2 regions of the Kitasatospora sp. NPDC056446 genome follow, and region 1 is predicted to be linked to the other one. Evidence: riboswitches for the same ligand, from Rfam matches in the RefSeq annotation. Region 1 holds a riboswitch; the other holds the start of a gene.
The links. Region 1 has a riboswitch for cyclic di-AMP ahead of ACFQ6N_RS06040 (hypothetical protein). Riboswitches for the same ligand answer to the same signal wherever they lie in the genome.

Region 2: linked by a shared signal. The riboswitch ahead of ACFQ6N_RS03640 (M23 family metallopeptidase) and the one ahead of ACFQ6N_RS06040 (hypothetical protein) in region 1 are both predicted to bind cyclic di-AMP.

What each region holds. Positions count from the first base shown of each region.
Region 1 is NZ_JBHTRF010000006.1:61,260-68,685, reverse strand. Features, by position in the region: gene ACFQ6N_RS06060 (gamma-glutamylcyclotransferase) at 1-123, opposite strand, end outside; gene aceB (malate synthase A) at 269-1,948, opposite strand; gene ACFQ6N_RS06050 (IclR family transcriptional regulator) at 2,150-2,947, shown strand; gene ACFQ6N_RS06045 (hypothetical protein) at 3,118-3,777, shown strand; gene ACFQ6N_RS06040 (hypothetical protein) at 3,849-5,213, opposite strand; cyclic di-AMP (ydaO/yuaA leader) riboswitch at 5,215-5,381, opposite strand; gene ACFQ6N_RS06035 (esterase/lipase family protein) at 5,651-6,913, opposite strand; gene ACFQ6N_RS06030 (phenolic acid decarboxylase) at 7,207-7,426, shown strand, end outside.
Region 2 is NZ_JBHTRF010000003.1:224,910-232,335, reverse strand. Features, by position in the region: gene ACFQ6N_RS03670 (hypothetical protein) at 1-327, shown strand, start outside; gene ACFQ6N_RS03665 (GNAT family N-acetyltransferase) at 324-809, opposite strand; gene ACFQ6N_RS03660 (class I SAM-dependent methyltransferase) at 845-1,615, opposite strand; gene ACFQ6N_RS03655 (sensor domain-containing protein) at 1,752-2,492, opposite strand; gene ACFQ6N_RS03650 (GNAT family N-acetyltransferase) at 2,747-3,319, opposite strand; gene ACFQ6N_RS03645 (hypothetical protein) at 3,362-4,237, shown strand; gene ACFQ6N_RS03640 (M23 family metallopeptidase) at 4,325-5,173, opposite strand; cyclic di-AMP (ydaO/yuaA leader) riboswitch at 5,186-5,344, opposite strand; gene ACFQ6N_RS03635 (YiaA/YiaB family inner membrane protein) at 5,554-5,844, shown strand; gene ACFQ6N_RS03630 (alpha/beta fold hydrolase) at 5,962-6,804, shown strand; gene ACFQ6N_RS03625 (TetR/AcrR family transcriptional regulator) at 6,953-7,426, shown strand, end outside.

The DNA.
Region 1 (7,426 bases):
GTGGTCGATGGAGAAGAAGCGGTAGCCGGGGGCGGTCCTGGCCGGGCCGATCAGCGCGTCGGCGACCTTGGCGTGGAACGGGCCACCGGCCATCGCCTGGCCGTTGAAGAAGATGCGCGGCATGGGTGGAACTCCTCGTCGGGAAGCGGCCGTTCCGTACGGCGACGAGAGGACAGGTGGGTTCGTCGCCGTACGGAACGGAGTAACGGGCCGCCGGAGTGCTACAGCCCGGCAGGCGGCAGCGGTGGCACCGGCGGATAGATTGGGCTCAGCCCAGGAGGGGGAGCGCGGGGAGGGTCAGGAAGTCCGCGAACTCCTCGGCCAGGGCGACCTGTTCGAAGAGCTGGGCGGCCTCGCGCCAGCGGCCGGCGCTGTAGGCCTCCTCGCCCGAGTCGGCGAGCAGTTCGGCCAGTTCCGCGGCGACCATGGCGCGGACCAGTTCGGCGGTGGCCTTCTCGCCGGTGTCGGACAGCACGACTCCGTTGTGGATCCACTGCCAGATCTGCGAGCGGGAGATCTCCGCGGTGGCGGCGTCCTCCATCATGTCGAAGATGCCGACCGCACCCATCCCGCGCAGCCACGCCTCGATGTAGCGGACGCCGACCTGGACGGCGTTGTGCAGCCCCGCGCGGGTGCAGGTGCCGCCGGCGCCTGCGATGTCGAGCAGCTGGGCGGCGGTGACCGGCTCGGAGGGGCCCGGGTTGTCCTTCTGGTGCGGCCGCTCGCCGAGCACGGCGTCGAAGCAGGCCCGGGCGACGGGCACCAGGTCCGGGTGGGCGACCCAGGAGCCGTCGAAGCCGTTGCCGGCCTCGCGGTCCTTGTCGGCCCTGACCTTCTCCAGCGCGGCCGCGTTGACCTCGGGGTCCTTGCGGCTGGGGATGAACGCGGCCATGCCGCCGATCGCGTGGGCGCCGCGCTTGTGGCAGGTCCGCACCAGCAGTCGGGTGTAGGCGGCCATGAAGGGCGAGGCCATGGTGACGCTGTTGCGGTCGGGCAGGATGTAGTGCTCGCCGGCGTCGCGGAAGTTCTTGACGATGGAGAACAGGTAGTCCCAGCGCCCGGCGTTGAGGCCGGCGGCGTGGTCGCGCAGCTCGTAGAGGATCTCGTCCATCTCGAAGGCCGCGGTGATGGTCTCGATCAGCACGGTGGCCCGGATGGTGCCGTGCGGGATGCCGAGTTCGGCCTGGGCGTGGGTGAACACGTCGTTCCAGAGCCGGGCTTCGAGGTGGCTCTCGGTCTTGGGCAGGTAGAAGTACGGCCCGGAGTTGGGGTCGTCGGAGCCCTTGGCGAGCAGCCGGGCGGCGTTGTGGAAGAAGTAGAGCCCGAAGTCCAGGAAGGCGCCGGCGACCGGGGTGCCGTCGACCAGCAGGTGGTTCTCGTCGAGGTGCCAGCCGCGCGGGCGGACCACGACGGTGGCGAGTTCGGCGGCGGGCTTGAGGGTGTACGCCTTGCCGGCCGGGGTGGTGAAGTCGATCCGGCCCTCGTAGGCGTCGATCAGGTTGACCTGGCCGCTGACCACGTTCTCCCAGGTCGGGGAGGTGGCGTCCTCGAAGTCGGCGAGCCAGATCCGCGCGCCGGAGTTGAGGGCGTTGATGACCATCTTGCGGTCGGTCGGGCCGGTGATCTCGACCCGGCGGTCCTGGAGGGCGCGCGGTGCCTCGGCGACCTTCCAGTCCCCGGCCCGGATGCCGGCGGTCGCGGGGAGGAAGTCCAGTGTGCCGGTCGCCGCGATCTCGGCGCGGCGGGCCTTGCGCCCGGCCAGGAGCTCCTGCCGGCGGCCCTCGAAGGCGCGATGGAGTCCGACGACGAAGGCGACCGCCTCCGGAGTGAGCACCTCCTCCGCCCGGTGGACGCGCGGGCCGGCGACGGTGACGACCGGAGCGGCGGTGGAAGTGCGTGGGGGTACCCCCGGCCGGAGGCTGGGGGAGGGCCCCTGATCTGCAGCCATGAGCAGGACACTCCTAAGACGGTTGAGCCTGGCGAAGGGAGCTCCGGTGGGAGCCTCCTCGGGAACTTCCTCGATCGATACCCGCCTGTCGGCGAGATCGATTCTGTAAGGTGGAGACTAGTTTCCGCGATACAGAATTTCAACGATTTGTTGAAGAGGTCGCCGGGACTCTACTCCTCCCCGACAGCGAAGGGAACGCCGGTGGTTGCGACCCCCGACACAGCATCGACGACGGGCGCCGACCGTGCGAGCGGCGGCGTGCAGTCCGTCGAGCGCGCCTTCCAACTCCTGGAGGCGCTGGCCGACTCCGGCGGCGTGGCCACGCTCAGCGAACTGTCCACCACGTCCGGCCTCCCCATGCCGACCATCCACCGACTGGTTCGTACCCTCGTCCAGCAGGGCTATGTCCGCCAGGACACCGCGCGCCGCTACACCCTCGGCCCCCGGCTGATCCGGCTCGGCGAGACCTCCGGCCGGCTGCTCGGCAGCTGGGCCCGCCCCTACCTGGCCGAACTCATGGAGGCCACCGGCGAGACCGCCAACCTGGCGGTGCTGGAGGGCGGCGAGGTGGTGTACGTCGGGCAGGTGCAGTCGCGGCGCTCGATGCGGATGTTCACCGAGGTCGGGCGGCGGGTCCAGCCGCACTGCACCGGCGTCGGCAAGGCGCTGCTCGCCCAGCTCCCCGAGGACGAGGCGCGCGCCGTGCTCGGCCCCAACCCGCTGCCCGCGCACACCGAGTACACGGTCACCGACCCGCAGGAGCTGATGCGCCAGCTCGCCGAGGCGCGCGAGCGCGGCTACGTGGTCGACGACCAGGAGCAGGAGATCGGCGTCCGCTGCATCGCGCTCGCCGTCCCGGGCGCGCCGACGCCCACCGCGCTCTCGGTCTCCGGACCGGAGGCCCGCATCAGGGCCCTGGAGGAACAGGCCGGGGCCGCCTCGCTGGTGCCGGTGATGCACGAGATCGCGACCCGGCTCGGGCAGGTCCTCGCTCCCTGACGAAACGTCAACCTCCGGTGCCGCCAGGAGAGGCCGGAAGGCCGCCCGGCGTCCGCCGTTCGGGCGGACGCCGGGCGGGTTGCGCGCCCGTCCCGACGACGCCCGGCCACCCTGGTGCGGACGCGGTCCGCGACGGCGCGGACGGCCGGCACGAGGGCAGGGTGAACGGCATGGAGCACCAGGGAGTGCGCGACACCGTACGGTTCGGCACCAGGCACAGGAGGTTCGGCACGGGCGGGACGGTCGCGGCGGTGGCCGCCGTGGCGGCGGGCTGCGCCGTGGCGGTACTGGCCACCGGCCCGTCCTGGGCCCTCCGGCAGCCGGAACCCCGCCCGACGGTGGAGGTCGTCGCGCCGGGCGCGCCCGAGGCGTCCGTCCTGCCGGCGGTGGTCGGGGCGTCCACCCTGCCCGTCGTGGTCGCCGCGCCGTCCGACTCCGACCTGGAGGTGATCCGGCTCGACCCGGACCCGGCGCCGCCCGGCGAGACCACCACCATCCACGCCTTCGTCGCCAACCGGGGCCCGGACACCACCGCCTCGCCCTTCACGGTGGTGGTCACCCTGCCGAAGGGCGTCACCCCCGAGGGCCCGTACTTCCCCGAGGACTGCGAGGTCGCGGAGCACGGCCGGCAGGTGCGCTGCGTCTTCGGCCCCGGGCTGAAGGAGGGGCGCAGCGCGACCGCGCTCGTCCCGGTCCTGCTCTCCCCCGACCTGCCGCTGGGCACGCTGGTCGGCGGCTCGGTCGCGGTGCGCAGCGCGGACGACCGGGACGGGGACAACAACCGGCAGCCGTTCGACATCAGGGTCGTCGAGACGGCTGCCGGTTCCTGAACGCGGACGGCACCGGGGAGGACGGCCGGTCCGGGAAAGGGCCGTCCTCCCCGGCCACGAGGGCGCGGGGCCTAGCGGTAGACGCGGACGTAGTCGGCGGCCATGGTGATCGGGGCGGTCCCCTGCGGCGCGGGGTGGTACTGCCCGGCGCACACCGAGAGGTTGAGGATCAGGTACGCCGACCAGTTGGCGCCCACGCCCTTGCCGTCCGAGTGGACCTTGACGCCGTTGACGTACCAGTCCACCGAGTTGGCGCCGTAGTAGGTGCCGATGGTCACCCACTGGTCCTTCGCGACGGCGCTCGCGTCGGTGTAGTACTTCGGGGTGCCCGGGTTGACGTGGTTGGTCAGCTCCAGCAGGTTCGGGTTGTCGGGGTGGTACTCGAAGGAGTCGATCTCCCCGTTGCCGTTCTTCCAGGTCCACAGGGCCGGCCAGGCACCGGTGCCGGCGGGCAGCTTGACCCGGGTCTCGGCGTAGTCGCCGGTCTTGACCTGGAAGCCCTCGCTGGAGCCCTCCGTGGTCAGGAAGCCGGTGTTCCAGGACTGCTTGCCGTTCTCCAGGGTCGGGCCGCCGGGGGTGGCGGTGAAGGTGGCGACCCCGTTCGCGACGCTGACGTTGTTCTTGTTCAGCCAGTCCAGCTTGTTGTCGTCCGGGTTGTGGTTCCCGTACTTGTACGAGGTGCTCTTGTCGCCGACCCAGCGCTGGCCCCAGGAGATCGGGCCGTTGAACTCGTCGGACCAGGTCAGCGACTTGCCGGCGACCGGGGAGGACGGCGCGGGGGTGCTCGGGCTCGCGGTGGCGCTCGGGCTGGGGCTGGGGGCCGTGGTGGGGCTGGGCGCTGTGGTGGGGCTGGGCGTCGCGGTGGGCGTCTCGGTGGGCTTCGGGGCCGGGGTGGCGGTCTTGGTCGGCGCCGGGGTGGGGGTGGGAGTGGCCGTCGGGGTCGGGGTCGGGGTCGGGGTCGGGGTGCCGGTGGCCGAGACCACCAGCTGCTGCGAGGGCAGGTTGTGCCAGGCGCCGCCGAGGTCCTGCCAGAAGCCGAACTGGGTGTACGTCCCGGCGGGCAGGGTGCGTGCACCGCTGGTGAAGTTCACTCCGCTCGGGCAGATCTGCACGTTGGAGGCGTTGCCGGGGAAGTCGAGGTTGGTGCCGCGCGCGTCGCGCACGCCCACGCCGACGGTCTTCGCCGTGAAGCAGGCCGAGGAGTGCAGGGCGAGCGACGCGGTGGTGGCCTTGCCCGCGACCATGGCGGCGGGGGCGAGGCGGTCCTGGGTGACGGTGGGCGCGGTGGCGGCCTGGGCACCGGTGACGGACGGCAGTCCGAGCAGGCCGGCGCCGCTGATGGCGAGCGCCCCGGTGGCGGCGAAGGCGGCGTTGCGGCCGCGGTGGGTCGGACGGGCGTGGCGCGGCGCGCGGCGCCGGGCGGCAGGCTGGGGCATGAGAGGACCTCTGCGACGCCGGCGAGGTTAGCTGTCGGGTTCGGGCTGCAGTTGGCCCGGCCGCCTGTGGAGCGGCTTCACCCCTAGCCTCGGCCCGTACACGGTTGCGCACGGGCCGGGCGCCGACCTTGGTTCCCCCGCTCCTGTCCGCTGTGGTGCTCGGTGACCCGCCGACGGGTGGACAGGACTAGGCGTCCCGGCGGCGGGGTCCGCGGGGGCGGACGACCGTTGCAGGCTAGGCAGGCCGTACGTGAACGGACAACTGTCTCGGGCCGGTTGTCGCACAGCTCACAGTGGTGTCGATCAACGACACTGCGTGGCGGCCGAGTTGATCACTTCGCGCGCGCCGGTGGAGCGGTTCGGTGCGGTGGGGTGCGGCTCGGTGTCGGCGTCGGCGTCGGTGCGGCTCGGCCTCGGTTCGGCTCGGCGGAGCGGCCTCAGCCCAGCCAGGCGTCGACCTGGCTCTCGGCCTCCGGCGCCCAGGCCAGCTCCAGGTGGTTGAGGCCGCTCAGCAGCCGGGTGCCGCCGACCGTCGCGATACCGGTGGTGTCCAGGGCGCTCGCGGTGAAGACGATCCCGTCGCTCGGGCCCCGGTTCTCGTCGAGCACGCCCGGGATGTCGGCCGACCCGCCCGCCAGCAGGTAGGTGCGCACCGCGGGCGGGATCCCGGCCTGCTGGAGCGGGGCGATCAGCGAGCCCGCGTCGATCGCCGCCTGGATGCCCTGGCCGGAGGTGTAGAAGCCCTGGCCGCCGTAGTAGGTGGTCCACCAGTCCTGGGCGGTGGTGTCCACCCCGTACTTCCCGTCCCAGCGGGCGAGCAGCTGGCGCTGGCCCGGGTAGCAGTCGTACCCGCCGGTCGGCAGCACGCCGAGGCAGGGCTGCGCCGTGTACGTGCCGTAGCAGGTCATGTACAGGTGCGGGGACGGCGCGTTGGCGCTGCCGCCGCAGGCCGGCCAGGTGGCGAGGTCGAAGGACCAGCCGTGCGCGTACACGTAGTCGAGCCCGCCGTTCGGCCCCCCGAGCGTGACCAGGCGGCGCACGTCGCCCGCGTACGCCCTCCCCCACGACGGCCGCACCGAGGACACGTACGCCCGGGCGGCGACCTCGCCCTTGCTCCAGGCCACCACGTCGACCTGGGGCACCCCGAGGCGGGCCCGGATCAGCGCGATCGCGTCGCCGACGGCCTGCGCCTGGAGCAGGTTGTCGCCGTGCTTGTGGGCGAAGCCGACGGCGAAGACCCGGTGGCCGGTACCGGCGAGGTACTGGGCGAGACCGGTGGACGGGCAGGAGGCCGCGCCGCAGGCGCCGGACTCCCCCGGGTTCGCCCAGGCCCGGTCGGCGTTGTCGTTGGCGCCGTGGACCAGCAGGACGGGGGTCGCGCGGCCGCCGGTGTCCCAGCCGGCGGCGGAGTAGAGCAGGAAGCGGCCGGAGGAGGGCTCGCCGGTGCCGAAGTACGTCCGCCGGGCGCCGTCCTGGTCGCCGCGCCCGTCGGACGGGAACTGCTCGGTGCGGAAGCCGGGGGTGGTGTCGAGGTAGCGCTCGACCTTGGCCCAGCCGTTGCCAGGGGCGGGGAAGGCGGCCTCCAGGGTGAGGGAGGCGGTGGCCGCCCGGCTCGCGGGGGTGCCGAGGAGGAGGGCGGCGAGGCTCAGGAGGACGACGGCGAGCGCGGTGGGGGCGCGCCGCGTGCGGATACGTCGCATGGGGGTACGTCTCGTGGGGGTACGTCGCATGGGGACGTGCCGTGCGGGAACGTGCCGTGCGGGGGCCGGTCTCGTGGGGGCTGGTCTCATGGGCCGGACGGTAGGACCGGCGCACTCCGGGTGCCCATGTGCCGGTCGCACACCCCGGCGGACGGCACGATGGCGGACCGTACCGTGGCAAAGGTCGGACCGAGTGCACCCGGTCGGATAAATTGGGGGTCCGACATCTTCCGCAGTGCACAAGAGCGCCGAACCCGGAAGCGCCTAGCCCAGAAACGAGGCCCCGCCCAGCCATGACCGCGCCCCTGCCCGCCTTCGCCGGCCGTACCTACGTCTTCCGGGCCGACAACGGCGCGGCGTTCCGCAACACCTACTCGGCCGACGGCACCCGGCTGCGCTGGGAGGGCCTCGGCGAGTCCGCGGGCCAGTGGGAGGACGTGCGGCTGCACGTCGCCGAGGTCGCGCCGGAGGTCTACTTCGTCAGCTGGACGGAGCAGAGCGGGATCACCGTCA
Region 2 (7,426 bases), on a different contig from region 1:
CCGGCGCTGGCGGACCTGGCGAGCGTGCTGGAGGCGATCGAGCACCCGCGCTCGGACTTCGAGCAGTACCACGCGCTGCTGGCGGCCCGGGGGTTGCTCTCCCGGCTGCCGGCCGCCGGGGCCCAGCTGCTGCGGGACACGGTGACGGCGCGGCTGGTCGACCCGCAGGGCATCCCGTACGGCTCGGACCGCAGCTGGCTGGCGGAGAAGATCCTCTCCCGGCTGCCGGTGCCGGCGCCGGCACCGGCCGTCGTCCCGGCACAGCCCGGCCCGCCGGGCGCGGCGGCTCCGGCGGCGCCCGCGCCCGCCGCAGGGGGCGACTCCTAGCCGGTGGGCCGGGCCCTGTCCGCCGGCCCCGAGTCCTGGACGGTGAAGCGCAGTTCGGGCCGGTCCCAGGTGATCCTGCCCGCGGCGGGGAAGACACCGACGCGTTCGGCGCCCACCCGGAGGTAGAAGCGCTCGGCGGGCGGGTTGGAGACCACCTTGACGGTGGTGATCCCGATCCGGCGGGCCAGCTCCAGCAGGTGCCCGATCAGCAGCCGGCCGGTGCCCCGCCCCTGGGCTTCGTCCGCGACGAACATCAGGTCCAGCTCGGCGGGTTCGCGGATCAGGGCGTAGAAGCCGAGCAGGCCGCCGGTGTCCGGGTCGGAGGCGAGGAACACCTCGTGGCGGGCCAGGTAGTCGGGCGTCACCCGGTAGCCGTCGATCATCGGCGCGTACTCGCCGCGGTAGGCGGAGCAGGCGTGGATCAGCTCGGTGAGCCGTTCGGCGTCGGCCGTTTCGGCACGCCGGATCATCGTCTCGGTCATGCCGGGAGTATAGGATCGCTAGGGGGTTTCGACCATTACATATCGGATGCGCGCCGGGCCTGCTCCCGGTGGCGGCGGCCGGCGGCCCGCAGCACCAGGACCCGGCGGAGGCAGCCGCCCCCGGCCGGGGGCAGACGGTGGACCTCGCTGGCGATCCGGCGCTCACCGAGGGCGTACCGCAGCCGGTCGAGGTGCCCGCAGCGCCGGCCGCGCCCGTCGCACAGCGGCTGGACGCGGACCTCGCCGTCCGGGGCGGTGACCCGGACCAGCTCGGCCAGGGCCGCCAACTGGCGCTCGGGGCCGAACAGTTCGGGGTAGGCGAAGAGCAGGTAGCCGCTCAGGGTGAGGGCGAAGGTGCCGTCCGCGAAGGGCAGTCGGGGCAGCGCGGCGGCCACGTACCGCTGCGGGTGCGCGGCCGAGTCGGCGGCGAACAGCCGGCGGGCGCGGTCCCAGCTGCGCAGGTAGCGCTCGGACCGGCCGGGGTCGTCGGGGCGGTCGGGCCGGTGCGCGGGGTAGAGGTGCGGGCGGGCGGCCATCGCGGCGGCCATCGCCGCCCGGGCGGCCCGGGCGCGGTCCGCGACCTCCGGCAGCGGCAGCGCGTACGCCGGGTCGACGGCGATCACCCGGCAGCCGAGCCCGCGCGCCTCGGCGGCCAGTCCGGCCGCGCCGCCCGGGCAGTCCAGCAGCGGCCCGGACAGGGCGGCGAGCCCCGCCCGGGTGAGGCCGAACAGGGCGCAGTACTCGTCGAGCGGGCGGGAGGTGACCAGGACGTCCGGGGGTGCGGGGGGAATGCCTGCGGCGGCCACCCGGTCATCCGAACACGCGTCGGCCCCGGCCGCATCCGGAGCACGGACGGGGCCGGGGCCGACGCAGGGGCCGAGGCAGGGGGCCAGGGGGTAGCGGACAGGGGCCAGGGACCGGACCCGGGCCGGGAAGGCCCGCTCAGCGGCCGAGCAGCCCCTGGGCGGCCGCCCGGTTGACGTTGGTCAGGCCGCGGACCAGCTGCGCGGTGAGGAACACCACCAGCACCCCGACCAGCGACAGCCCGGCGATCTGCCAGGTCCCCTCGATGAAGTACTCGTGCCGGACGTGGTGGCTGTCGGTGAAGTCGAACACCCGGTACCCGCGCCACGGGGTGTAGGTCGGGAAGACCCAGTGGTAGGCCGGGTAGAGCGCCATCAGCCAGCCGAGCAGCAGGAACACCAGCGTCACGGTGAAGCTGAAGATCGCCCAGGGGAACATCACCACCTGGTACAGCGCGGCCTTCCAGCCCGCCCCGTCCGCCAGCCGCGCGGTGACCGCGCCCCAGTTGCCCTGGCGGATCCGGCGCACCGCCTTCGGGCCGGGGACGTCCAGGGCCAGCATGCCGCGCACCCGGGCCCGCTCCAGCCGGCCGAAGCCGCGGCCGGCGGTGGTCAGGCCGGCCAGCACCGGCAGGCCGACGGCGGTGACGACGGTGGCGAGGCCGACGCAGAACAGGGTGATCGTGACGACGAAGCCGGCTATCGCCACCGGCAGGCCGCTGAACGCGTAGCCGATCTCGCGGTAGTAGTGCGCGGAGAACGGCGCCCGCCAGAAGGCCGGCGGCTGCTCGGTCCGGTGGGCCCGGACGGGGTGCGGGTCGTCGCCGCGACCGCCCAGGACGTCCCACTCGTCGTCCCGCATGCTTCGGCTGCTGCTCATGTCCCCGGCCCCCGGCCCCTCGTTCTGGCGTGTTCTGACGGTCGCCCGCGTTCGCTGACGACGTCCAGTCTGGCCGAGGGCCCAGGCCGGGGGGCATCCGGAGGCCTGGCGGATCGGGGGTGGGGTTAACCCCCGGGTCCGTTGCGGGCCCCGCCGCCCGGGGCGACACGGCCCTGGCGGGGCGACGCGGCCCTGGCGGGGCGGGCGGGGCGGCGCGGTCGGGGCGGCACTCGGCCCGGGCGGGCCGGAGGCGCTCAGCCGGCCGAGCCCGGCCACTCGTCGGCGAGCAGCGAGTAGAGGTACGAGTCGGACCAGACGCCGCCCTTGAGCTGGTCGTGCCGCGCCCGCCCCTCCAGCCGGAACCCGAGCCTGGTCAGCACCTTGACGGAGGCCGCGTTGTCCACGTCGACCCAGGCCGCCAGCCGGTGCACGTCCAGGCCGCGGAAGGCGAGGTCGCAGAGCAGGCCGGCGATCTCGCCCGCGTAGCCGAGCCCCCAGAACTCCCGGCCGAGGACGTAGCCGAGGTGGGCGGAGCGGTGCTTCCCGAGGGTGAGCGAGGCGTGCGCGATCGGCGTCGCGTCCGCCGGCTCCGCCGCGTCGGCGAGCCTGGTGACGGCGAGCCGGTAGGTGTCCCGCTCCCCGGCCATCGCCTCCTCCAGGTAGAGCTCCACCTGGTCGGCGCAGGTCTCCCGGTCGCGCGGCTCGAAGGGCAGGTAGCGGGTGACCTCCGGGTCGCCGAAGAGCGCGTGCAGCGCGTCCACGTCGCCGTCGGTGTGGTGGTACTCGCGGATGGCCAGCCGGGGGCCGGTGAGTCGTACGGGGACCATGGCTGCCGACCCTACCGGCACCCGGCGGCTACCGTTCGGACTATGAACGACGAAGACCTGCGGCTCGCCCCGCGCACCAGGGCCGCCGACCTGCTCGCCTGGGCGGACGGGCAGGACCGCGCTCCGGTGGCCGAGGGGCCGCTGCGCGCGGTCCTGGCGCTGCTGGAGCTGGGCGAGGGCAGGATGCACGACGGCTGGCCCGAACTGACCTCCGACGCGGTGGAGCACCTGCTGTACGAGCGGCTCCACCTGTACGTCCAACCCGCGCCCGAGGAGGACCCGCTCGCGTACGGCGACGCCGTCCGGCTGCTGGTCGACCACCAGCGGGCGGTCCGGCGGCTGAACGCCAAGCGCCAGGAGCGGCTGCACGCGGAGGCCGAGTGGCAGGGCGAGGTCGCGGCCGGGCTGCTGCGCCGCGCCGACCTGGTGACCTGGCCCCGGCTGTACGCGCTGCTGCTGCACGCGTACGGGGTGGACGTCGCGGACCCGGAGGCGGTGCGGGACTGGCTGGCCGGTTTCGGCGGGCTCGCCGAGGAGGAACGGCTGGCCGCGTTCGAGGCGCTGGCACCGGCGGGCTGGCTGGACGAGCCGGACGAGCGGGGCTGGGGGCCCGGCCGGGTGCTGTCGGTGGGCATGGCCACGGACGGCGCGCGCCGGCTGCTGGAGCAGGGCCTGATGCGGCGCAGCTACCGCAACCTGGCCGAGCTGACGGCGCTCGGGCGGCCGATGCCGGACGAACTGGCCGGGGACTTCGGGCGGTTCGAGGAGGCCGCGGTCGCCGTGGCGCTCGACCTGTTCGGGGAGTGGACGGTGCCCGGGCTGCCCCGGCTGCTGCTGGAGGAGTTCCCGGAGCTGGCGCCGGAGCCGGGCCAGGAGGAGATCGACGCGTACCTGGCGCAGTTGCCCGCCGAGGACTGAGGCGCAGCGGAGAGCCCTCGGCCGCGTGTGCGGCCGGGGGCTCTCGGGCTTCCGGGACTCTCAGGGCTTCGGGCTCCCGGGCCTTCGCTACGGGTTGAGGCCGCGCTGCTGGAGCCAGGGCTCCGGGTCGACCGGGGCGCCGCCGCCGGGGCGGACCTCCAGGTGCAGGTGCGGGCCGGTGACGTTGCCCGTCGCGCCGACCTTGCCGATCTGCTGGCCGGAGGTGACCTTGCCGGTGCCCTTGATGATCGAGGAGAGGTGGCAGTACCAGATCTCGGTGCCGTCGGGCAGCGTCTCGACGATCCGGTAGCCGTACGAACCGGACCAGCCGGCCGAGGTGATGGTGCCCTGGCCGAGCGCGTACACCGGGGTGCCGGTGTCGGCGGCGAAGTCCAGGCCGGTGTGCAGGTTGGCCCAGTAGCGGGCGCTCTGGCCGTAGTGGGCGGAGAGCCGGTAGTCCTTCACCGGGAGGGTGAGGGCGGCGGCCTGGGCCCGTTCGGCCTCCTCGGCGGCGCGCTTGGCCTCGGCCTCCTTGGCGGCGGCCTTGGCCTCGGCCTCCTGCGCGGCCTGCACCCGGGCGCTCTCCTCGGCGGCGGTGCGCTGGCTGTCGGCCTGCTGCTGGATGCGGGCGGCGAGGGCGAGGCCGGGGTCGGCGGCGAGGGCGACCGGGGTCTCGTCCGGGCTCTCGACGGCGGGGGCGGCGGCCGGGGTGGCCGAGGCGAAGCCGGTGGCGCCCAGGGTGGCGGCGACGGCGGTGACGCCGAGCAGTGGGGAGGCTCCGCGGGTCTGACGCGGCATCCGGTGGCGGTTGGTCTCGGCCTCGGGGCCGAGGAGTCCGGGGCCGTGGAACTCGGGGCCGTCCGTACCGGGGTGGTCGAGGAGCCGGGTACCGGCTGCGGGGCCGGCCGGGTGTGCCGGGGTGTGCGTCGACGCCACGGAGGCGCGCTCCTTTCCTTCCTTCGCGCCTACCGGGTTAGCTGACGGGTTCGGAGCAGGAAGGTCTCCTACGGCCGGGCCGGAGCCCCGCCGATTCACCCCAAGGAACGTGGTTCCCCGGCTCCCTGACCTGCCCGGAGGCCGGTCTGCGGGATTAGGCGACGGCGCACGGTGCCGTCTGGGTACGGCGTTGACGACCGCGCTGCGTTATCAAACGTTAATCCTAGGACGCCCTGATTCCAAGCCATCCGTCCGGGACGGCTGTGGAACACGTGATCGGACGTCAACGAACGACCCCTCACCGGGGCACCCGATCCGAGCACTCCATCTGAGTACTCCTACTCATGTGCGAGCCGCCCGCACGGCCGCATCCTGGCGCCATGAGCGCACCGATGCAGAACCGCACCACGGCCGCGTACTACATCCAGGCCATCCTCTCCTTCGCCCTCTCCGGCACCGCCCTCGCCGTCGGGATCGCCTACCTGCCGGTCGGCGGATGGACCCGGGCCTTCCTCGGGATCGGCCTCCTCTACACCGTCACCTCCGCGTTCACCCTGGCGAAGGTGATCCGGGACCGGCACGAGTCCAACGAGATCGTCAGCCGGGTCGACCAGGCCCGCCTGGAGAAGCTGCTGAGCGAGCACGACCCGTTCCGGGCGGACGGGGTCTGAGGCGCGCGCGGCCCGCCGTCGGTACCAGTGCTTGACGGCTAAGGCTATTAGCCTTAGCTTTATGGCTATCGGCAGTATTCGCCGATGCCCCGCAGCGGCGGACCGAGGAGGCCCACCATGAACGCCACCACCCCGAGCACCCGGTACCTGGACGTCCCCGGCGGACGGATCGCCTTCGACGACACCCGCCCGGACGACGGCACCCACCAGGGCGACGCCGCCCCCGTCGTCCTGCTCCCCGGGATGCTCGACAGCCGGGCCGCGTACCGGCACCTCCGCCCGCTGCTCACCGCCGCCGGCCACCGGGTCGTCACCATGGACCTGCGCGGCTTCGGCGAGTCCTCGATCGCCTGGGACGACTACGGCCCGGCCGCCCTCGCCGACGACGTCCTCGCCCTGCTCGACCACCTCGGCATCCCGCGCGCCGTCCTCGCCGGGAACTCCTACACCGGCGCCACCGTCGTCAAGGCCGCCGGGGACGCGCCGGAACGGGTCGCCGGGATCGTCCTGATCGACGCCTTCGTCGAGAACCCCGAACCGGGCGCCCTGATGCGCGGCGCCATGGGCCTGATGGGCGCGGCGCTCGTCCACTGGCCGGCCTTCTGGGGCTTCTACCTGCGCCGGATGGCCTTCCCCGGCGCCAAGCCCGCCGACTTCGACGGGTACGTCGACGGCCTGGTCGCCGCCCTGCGCACGCCCGGCCGCAAGACCGCCACCCGCGGGTACGTCGGCGGGGACTCCTCGCCGACCGGCTGGACGGCGGCCGTGCGGTGCCCGGCGCTGGTCGTCATGGGCAGCAAGGACCCCGACTTCCCGAAGCCGGAACTCGTCGCCGACCGGCAGGCCGCGGCGCTCGGCGCCCGCAAGGCGATGATCGAGGGGTCCGGCCACTACCCGATGGCCGACAACCCGCGGGCCACCGCCGACGCGCTGCTGCCCTTCCTCGCCGGACTCGCCTGAGCCGACCGCCCGCCCCCGGCCTCCCCAGCCCCGACCCGACACACCCCGACACGCCCGGCCCCCACACACCGACACGCCCGACCACTCGCCCCACCCCGACGCGCCAGACCGACGCCCCCCCCCGCTTCCGTACGGAGAGACCCGAACCATGCCCCGCGTAGGACTGACCCCCGACCAGGTCGTCGACCACGCCCTCGCCCTCATCGACGAACAGGGCGCCGACACCCTCACCCTGGCCGCGGTCGCCGCCCGGGCCGGCGTCGCCACCCCCTCCCTCTACAAGCACGTCAGCGGCGGGCTCGCCGAACTCCGGCGGCTGATCGCCGTCCGGGTCACCGACGAACTGGCCGACCGCCTCGCGGACGCCGCCGTCGGACGCAGCGGGGACGACGCGGTCGCCGCCGTCCTGCGCGCCTACCACGCGTACGCCACCGAGCGGCCCCACCGCTACACCGCCCTCCCGCAGGCCCCGCAGCCCGACGCCGACCTGACCGGGGCGGCCGCCAGGCTCGTCGGCGTGATCATCGCCGTCCTGCGCGAGTACGGCCTCGACGGCTCCGAGGCGGTCCACGCCGCCCGCACCGTCCGCTCCCTCGCCCACGGCTTCGCCTCCCTCACCGCC